Linked DNA regions of Rhodopseudomonas palustris. The protein of the gene in region 1 interacts with the protein of each later gene in a pairwise test. Links are inferred from orthologs where the notes say so. Each region holds a gene or a part of one and is shown in the gene's direction. Other genes may lie near its edges. The genes, in order: SR870_RS20845 and ptsN.

Region 1 (3,617 bases):
CATGTTGAAAGAAATCCGTCCCGCGATCGTCTCGTTCGCAGCGCTCGCCTGTCTCACCGGCCTGATCTATCCGCTGGCGATGACCGGCATCGCCCAGATCGCCCTCCCCACCGAGGCTAATGGCAGCCTGATCATCCGGAATGACCAGGTGATCGGCTCCGCGCTGATCGGCCAGTCGTTCACCGAGCCGAAGTACTTCCACGGCCGCCCGTCGGCGACCACCGCGCCGGATCCGCAGGATCCGGCCAAGTCGGTTCCGGCGCCCTACAACGCCGCCAACTCGATGGGCTCCAATCTCGGCCCGACCAGCAAGGCGCTGGCGGACCGGCTCGCCGCCGACGTCGCCGCGCTGAAGCAGGACAACCCCGGCGCGGCGGTCCCGGTCGATCTGGTCACGACGTCCGGCAGCGGCCTCGATCCCGATATCACGCCCGAGGCGGCGCTGTTCCAGGCGCCGCGCGTCGCCAAAGCCCGCAATCTGCCCGAGGCCAGGGTGCGAGCCCTGGTCGAGAGCCAGGCCACCGGCCGCGAGCTCGGCGTGCTCGGCGAGCCGCGCGTCAACGTACTGAAATTAAACCTGGCCCTCGATAAGATGCAGGAACAGAACCAGCCGGGCTCCTGATGTCGACCTCGACCGTCACCGCACGCGCCTCGCCCGATGCCCTGCTGGCCCTCGCCGGCAAGGAAGGGCGCGGCCGACTGAAGATATTCGTCGGCGCCGCCCCCGGCGTCGGCAAGACCTATGCGATGCTGTCCGCCGCACGCAGCGAGCAGAGCAGCGGACGCGACGTGGTGGCGGGATTGATCGAGACCCACGGCCGGCTCGAGACCGAGCAATTGCTGCAGGGGCTCGACGTGCTGCCGCGCCGCCCGATCGTGTATCGCAACCGGGTGATGCGCGAATTCGACCTCGACGGTGCGCTGGCCCGCAAGCCGAGCCTGTTGCTGGTCGACGAATACGCCCACACCAACGTGCCGGGCAGCCGCCACCCGAAGCGCTGGCAGGACATCGACGAACTGCTCGCCGCCGGCATCGACGTCTGGACCACGCTGAACATCCAGCACCTCGAGAGCCTCAACGACGTGGTGCTGAAGATCAGCAAGATCCGCGTGCGCGAGACCGTGCCCGACAAGGCGTTCGACCGCGCCGACGAGATCGTGCTGGTCGACCTGCCGCCGGACGAATTGCTGAAGCGTCTCGCCCAGGGCAAGGTCTATGTCCAGGACACCGCGGCGCGCGCGGTCGAGAGCTTCTTCAAGCCGCAGAATCTGACCGCGTTGCGCGAGCTGGCGATGCGCCGCGCCGCCGAGCGGGTCGATGCCGCTCTGGTCGAGCGAATGCAGGCGCACGCGATCGAAGGACCATGGGCCGCCGGCGAGCGCATCCTCGCCTGCGTCGGCCCCGACACCGGCTCGCCCGGCGTGGTCCGCACTGCCAAGCGGCTCGCAGACCTGATGGACGCGCCGTGGATCGCCGTGACGGTCGAGCGCTCCGGCGTCAATCCCGACTCTGCGGCGCGCCGGCAGATCGACGAGGCGCTGAAACTCGCCGAGAGCCTCGGCGCCGAAATCCACACGCTGACCGGCAACGACATTCCCGACGAGTTGCTGCGTTTCGCGCGGTTCGAGAACGTCACCCAGATGGTGATCGGCCGCGCCCGGGGCGGCGCGCTGCGGCAATGGCTGGCGCGCTCGCTGCCGCAGCAATTGATGCAGCGCTCGACCGACATCGGCATCCATCTGGTGCCCGTGCCGGACGAGGCGATCACGCGCGACACCCGCTCGCTGGCGTCGCGACTGAACGCGTCGCAGCCGGCGCACTTTCTCTACGCCACGGTCGCGGTGGCCGGCGCGGTGGCGGTCGGCAAGGCGTTCGCGCAGGCGATCCCGACAGCGAGCCTGTCGGTTGTGTTCCTGATGGCGGTGCTGTTCAGCGCGGTGAAATCCGGCGTCGGCCCGGCGATCTTCGCCTCGGTGCTGTCGTTCCTCACTTACAATTTCTTCTTCATCGCCCCGCTCTACACCTTCACCATCGCCGAGCCTTACGAACTGCTGGCGCTGCTGATGTATCTGGTGGTGGCGATCGTCGCCGCGACGCTCGCCGGCCGGCTGCGCGAGCAGGCGCGGATTTCCGCGGGCCGGGTGCGGGCGATGCGGCGGCTGTACGAGTTCACGCGAAGGCTGTCCGGGCTGGCGACGCGCGACGATATCGCCGAAGGCGCTGCCAGCGAGATCCACGCCAGCCTCGGCCGCCCGGTGATGGTACTATTGCCGGGCGAGGACGATCTGGCGCTGGCCGCGGCCTGGCCGCCGGAGGATGCGCTCGACGAGGCGGCGATGATGGCGGCGCGCTGGGCCTTCAGCCACAACGAGCCGGCCGGCTTCGAGACCGGCACGCTGCCGATCGTGCCGTGGCGCTTCCTGCCGGTGCGCACCGGCAATACGACTTACGGCGTGATCGGGGTGATGCAGCAGCAAGGCAGCGCCGCGCTCGACTCCGAAGCGCTGGCGCTGCTCGATACGCTCACCGAGCAAACCGCGGCGGCGCTGGAGCGCGCGGCCTTGACACGCGACATGGTCAGCGCCCGCACCGCGACGGAGACCGAGCGGGTCCGGAACACGCTGCTGGCGTCGATCTCGCACGACTTCCGCACGCCGCTGTCGTCGATCCTCGGCTCGGCGACAAGTCTATCCACCTATGGCGACAAGCTCGACGCCGACGCGACCCGCGACCTGCTCGCCAATATCCGCGAGGAGGCCGAGGGCCTCGACGAGATGGTGCGCAACCTGCTGTCGATCACCCGGATCGAATCCGGCGCGCTCGAACTGCGCCGCGACTGGGTCGACCTGCGCGAGATCGCCGCCCGCGTGATCGAGGCCGCCCGCCGACGCGGCGCGGCGCAGCGCTTCGAAATGATCTGGCCCGCTGCAATTCCGCTGGTGAGAGCCGACGCGGCGCTGCTCGAACAGGCGCTCGGCAACATCGTCAATAACGCCGTCGCGCACACGCCGCCGACCTCTCACATCCTGATCGATGCCGAGAGCGACGCGTCATCGGTGAAGCTGCGCGTCACCGATGACGGGCCCGGCATCGCCGCTACCGACCTGCCGCACATCTTCGAGCGCTTCGTGCGCAGCGCGAGCGACGCCGCGCCGTCCTCGGATCGCGGCCAGGGCGTCGGCCTCGGGCTCGCGATCACCAAGGGCATCATGGAGGCGCATGGCGGCGCGGTGTCCGCGCTCAGCCCCGCTGCGAACGGCCACGGCACGCGCTTCGTGCTGACCTTCATGCGGGACAGGACACAGGAGGCGCCTGCACCATGAGCGTCAAATCGCGCGTGCTGGTGGTCGACGACGAACCGGCGATCCTGCGCTTTCTCAAGCCGGCGCTGGAAGCCAACAGCTACGAGGTCGCGCATGCCGCGACCGTCACCGAGGCGATCAAGCGGGTCGCGGCGGATGCCCCCGACATCGTGCTGCTCGATCTCGGCCTCGCCGACGGCGACGGCAAGGACGTGATCCGGCAGGTCCGCGCCTGGTCGGATCTGCCGATCATCGTGCTGTCGGCGCGCGAGCGCGAGGCCGAGAAGATCGAATCGCTCGATCTCGGCGCCGAC
Region 2 (3,166 bases), 820 kb from region 1 along the record:
GTCGCGTGTGACCGCCAACAAGTACATGGCGACCAATCGTGGCACGTTCGAACTCAAGTATTTCTTTACCGCTTCGATCGCATCCGCCGATGGCGGCGAGGCGCACTCGGCCGAAGCCGTGCGGCATCACATCCGGCAACTGATCGACGGCGAGGAGCCGACCGCTATTCTGTCCGACGACACCATCGTCGAACGGCTGCGCGAAGCCGGCATCGAGATCGCGCGCCGCACCGTCGCGAAATATCGCGAGGCGATGCGCATCCCCTCCTCGGTGCAGCGGCGGCGCGACAAGCAAAGCATGCTCGGCGCGGCCCTGACGGCGCCCGCCGATCGGTCCCGCGACACCGCTCCGGCTTGATTACGCCGCAGGCAGGACTACTGTCATTCCCCCCAAGGACGAAACGAGGCATCCCATGACTTTTCGGGTCTCCGGCAAAAGCATCAGCGTCGGCGAAGCCCTGCGCGGTCGCGTCAGCGAGCGCACCGAAGAAGTGCTGCGCAAATATTTCGACGGCAATTATTCGGGCCACATCACGCTGAGCAAAGACGGCTTCGGCTTTCGCACCGACTGCGCGCTGCATCTGGATTCGGGTATCACGCTGGAAGCCGAATCGAATGCGGCCGATGCCTATGCGAGCGCCGATCAGGCGCTGCTGCAGATCGAAAAGCGTCTGCGCCGCTACAAGAGCCGGCTGAAGGATCGCTCGGCGCGCAAGGCGCATGCAGAAGCGAGCGCGCTGGCCGAGCTGACCGCTCCGGTCGACATGCCGAGCTACGTGATCGAAGCGCCGGGCGACGAGGAGCACCACGAGGACGCCTACAACCCCGTGATCATCGCCGAGGCCACCACCGCGATGAAGCGGCTGTCGGTGAGCGAAGCCGTGGTCGAACTCGACCTCACCGGCGCGCCGGTGCTGGTGTTCCTCCATGGCAGCTCCGGCCGCGTCAACATCATCTACCGTCGCGCCGACGGCAATATCGGCTGGATCGATCCGCCGGCGCTGAACGGCGCCGCGGCCTGACGGAGCGGCGGCGGAACCGGCCGGCGGTTGCGGCGAGATCGGGCATTGACGCCCGTCGACGCCTCTGCCTATGGTCCGCCGCCTTCCGACGCCGGTCCGGAACGGCCGGAATTTGCGACCGCCGGCAGGGATGGTAGATTAGTTAGGTTGATGATTTCAGGGATGTTTTCCCCAAGCCGCGGAATGGCTCGGCGGACCTCTGGAATTCCCGCTTGACGCAGCCTCCCCCTGTCCTATTTCACACTGACCGCACAGCTCATCCTCGGAACGCCGCATGACGATTACCGATCTGGTCGCGCCCGAGGCCGTTATCCCGGCGTTGAAGGTCATCAGCAAGAAGCAGGCGCTGCAGGAACTCTCGGCGCGCGCCGCGGAACTCACCGGCCAGAACGAGCGCGCGGTGTTCGAGGTTTTGCTGCAGCGCGAGAAGCTCGGCACCACCGCGGTGGGCTATGGCGTGGCGATTCCGCACGGCAAGTTGCCGAAGCTGGAGCGGCTGTTCGGCCTGTTCGCGCGGCTCGAGCGCCCGATCGATTTCGAGGCGATGGACGGCCAGCCGGTCGATCTGGTCTTCCTGCTGCTGGCGCCCGAAGGGGCCGGCGCCGACCACCTCAAGGCGCTGGCGCGGATCGCCCGACTGTTGCGCGATCAGGATGTCGCCAAGAAACTGCGTGCCTCGCGCGACGCGCAGGCGATCTATTCGGTGCTGGCGCTGCCGCCCGCAACCGCTGCGTAGTCCACGACCACGCGCAATTCTGTTGAAACGTGCTGGGTTTGAACGCGACCTGCGTGCGTGCATCGGTGGCGGTCACGGCGAACGCGGGGCCCGTCACCGGACGCCCCGCGCCGCGTAGCTCGAACGTCAGCGCTCAGTGGACGCTGACGGCCTGCAGCTCCTGGCTCCAGGCATTGGCGACCGCGGCCTCGCGGCTGTCGGTCAACATGATCGGCGTGCCGTCTGCCGAATGCAGCGCGAACAGCTTGATGCCCGGCGCGATATGCGGCGCTTGCGGGAACAGCCCGGGGACATCCTCCGAACGAATCTGCTTCACATAGGCGATGTGACCTTCGCCCAGATGCGCCAGCGCTTCCGGCGTGACGCTGGCATTGTCGTGATTTGTGCCCATTCCAGTCATGGTCTCGACTCCTCTGTCAGACTAAGCGGTCGAGTCCGCTACTCGTTCCATTATTCATGTTCCGTGATGGCGATTGTCTTAATGACCCGCTCCGGCTCCGGCCGGACCAGATCGACGGACAACAACCCGTTCTTCAAATCCGCGCCCAGCACCTGCATCCCTTCCGCCAGCACGAAGGTGCGCTGGAAGTGTCGCGCGGCGATGCCGCGATGGATGTATTGCCGGGTCTTGTCATCCTGCTGCCGGCCCCTGATGACGAGTTGATTTTCCTCAATCGTGACATCGAGTTGATCGCGGGTAAAACCCGCCACCGCGAGCGTGATCCGGAGTCTTTCCGGATCGCCGTTGCCGCGCTCGCAACGCTCGATGTTGTAGGGAGGATACCCGTCGGCACCTTTCACGACGCGGTCGAGCGCACGCTCGATCTCGTCGAATCCCAGCAGAAAGGGACTTGATAACGAAGGAACACGAGACATCACAAAGTCCTCTCGAAGCGACTTTGAGGGGGTCCTTTACGGCACCCCTGACCGTCCGGCACCGCGCCGTCCGGTCCAACCCAATATGGGCAATGCACCACAAGTCTTCAAGAAGGCCGAAACAATGCAATCGGCCAATGGGTTAGACCCCAACCTCGATGCGGCGCCGGCCGTCGGCGCTGAACAGGTGCAAATGTTGCGGCAAAGCCGTGGCAAACATGCGATCGCCGACCGCCGGCGCATCCTGGCCCGGAACCCGGACGATGATGTCGTCCGGGGGCAGCTCTCCCGGCTTGCTGCTGATCGCGGTCGGGTCGCCACCGCGCGACCGGGTCCCGTAGATGAAGGTCTCCGGCCCGACCCGCTCGATCGCCTCGACCGTGAGGTCGAGCGTGAGCCGGTCGGACGCCGCAGGCTCCCGTGAGATCACCAGGTCCTCGGGGCGGACGCCGAGAATGCCGGCCCCGGTCGCCGCGTTGCCGAACCGGGCGCGCACGCCATCGGCGTCGAGCGGCATCAGGTTCATCGGCGG

What was found.
Region 2: the proteins of SR870_RS20845 (region 1) and ptsN interact in binary tests that used the Escherichia coli proteins (3 or more experiments, as listed by UniProt). The link is inferred for Rhodopseudomonas palustris from one-to-one orthologs.

The regions. Positions count from the first base shown.
Region 1 is NZ_CP140155.1:4,603,151-4,606,767, reverse strand. Bases 222-3,524 are described here. They hold SR870_RS20845 (sensor histidine kinase KdpD), read left to right. Parts: upstream 222-621; coding sequence 622-3,324; downstream 3,325-3,524. Other genes in these bases: SR870_RS20840 (response regulator), read left to right, coding at 3,321-3,524; SR870_RS20850 (K(+)-transporting ATPase subunit C), read left to right, coding at 222-622. Also shown: more of SR870_RS20850, read left to right, coding at 2-221; more of SR870_RS20840, read left to right, coding at 3,525-3,617. UniProt on the Escherichia coli protein: Member of the two-component regulatory system KdpD/KdpE involved in the regulation of the kdp operon. KdpD may function as a membrane-associated protein kinase that phosphorylates KdpE in response to environmental signals.
Region 2 is NZ_CP140155.1:3,785,761-3,788,926, forward strand. Bases 176-3,027 are described here. They hold ptsN (PTS IIA-like nitrogen regulatory protein PtsN), read left to right. Parts: upstream 176-1,296; coding sequence 1,297-1,758; downstream 1,759-3,027. Other genes in these bases: rpoN (RNA polymerase factor sigma-54), read left to right, coding at 176-358; hpf (ribosome hibernation-promoting factor, HPF/YfiA family), read left to right, coding at 414-1,022; SR870_RS17070 (DUF1150 domain-containing protein), read right to left, coding at 1,892-2,158; SR870_RS17075 (Hsp20 family protein), read right to left, coding at 2,209-2,634; SR870_RS17080 (sn-glycerol-3-phosphate import ATP-binding protein UgpC), read right to left, coding at 2,777-3,027. Outside these bases: more of rpoN, read left to right, coding at 1-175; more of SR870_RS17080, read right to left, coding at 3,028-3,166. UniProt on the Escherichia coli protein: Seems to have a role in regulating nitrogen assimilation.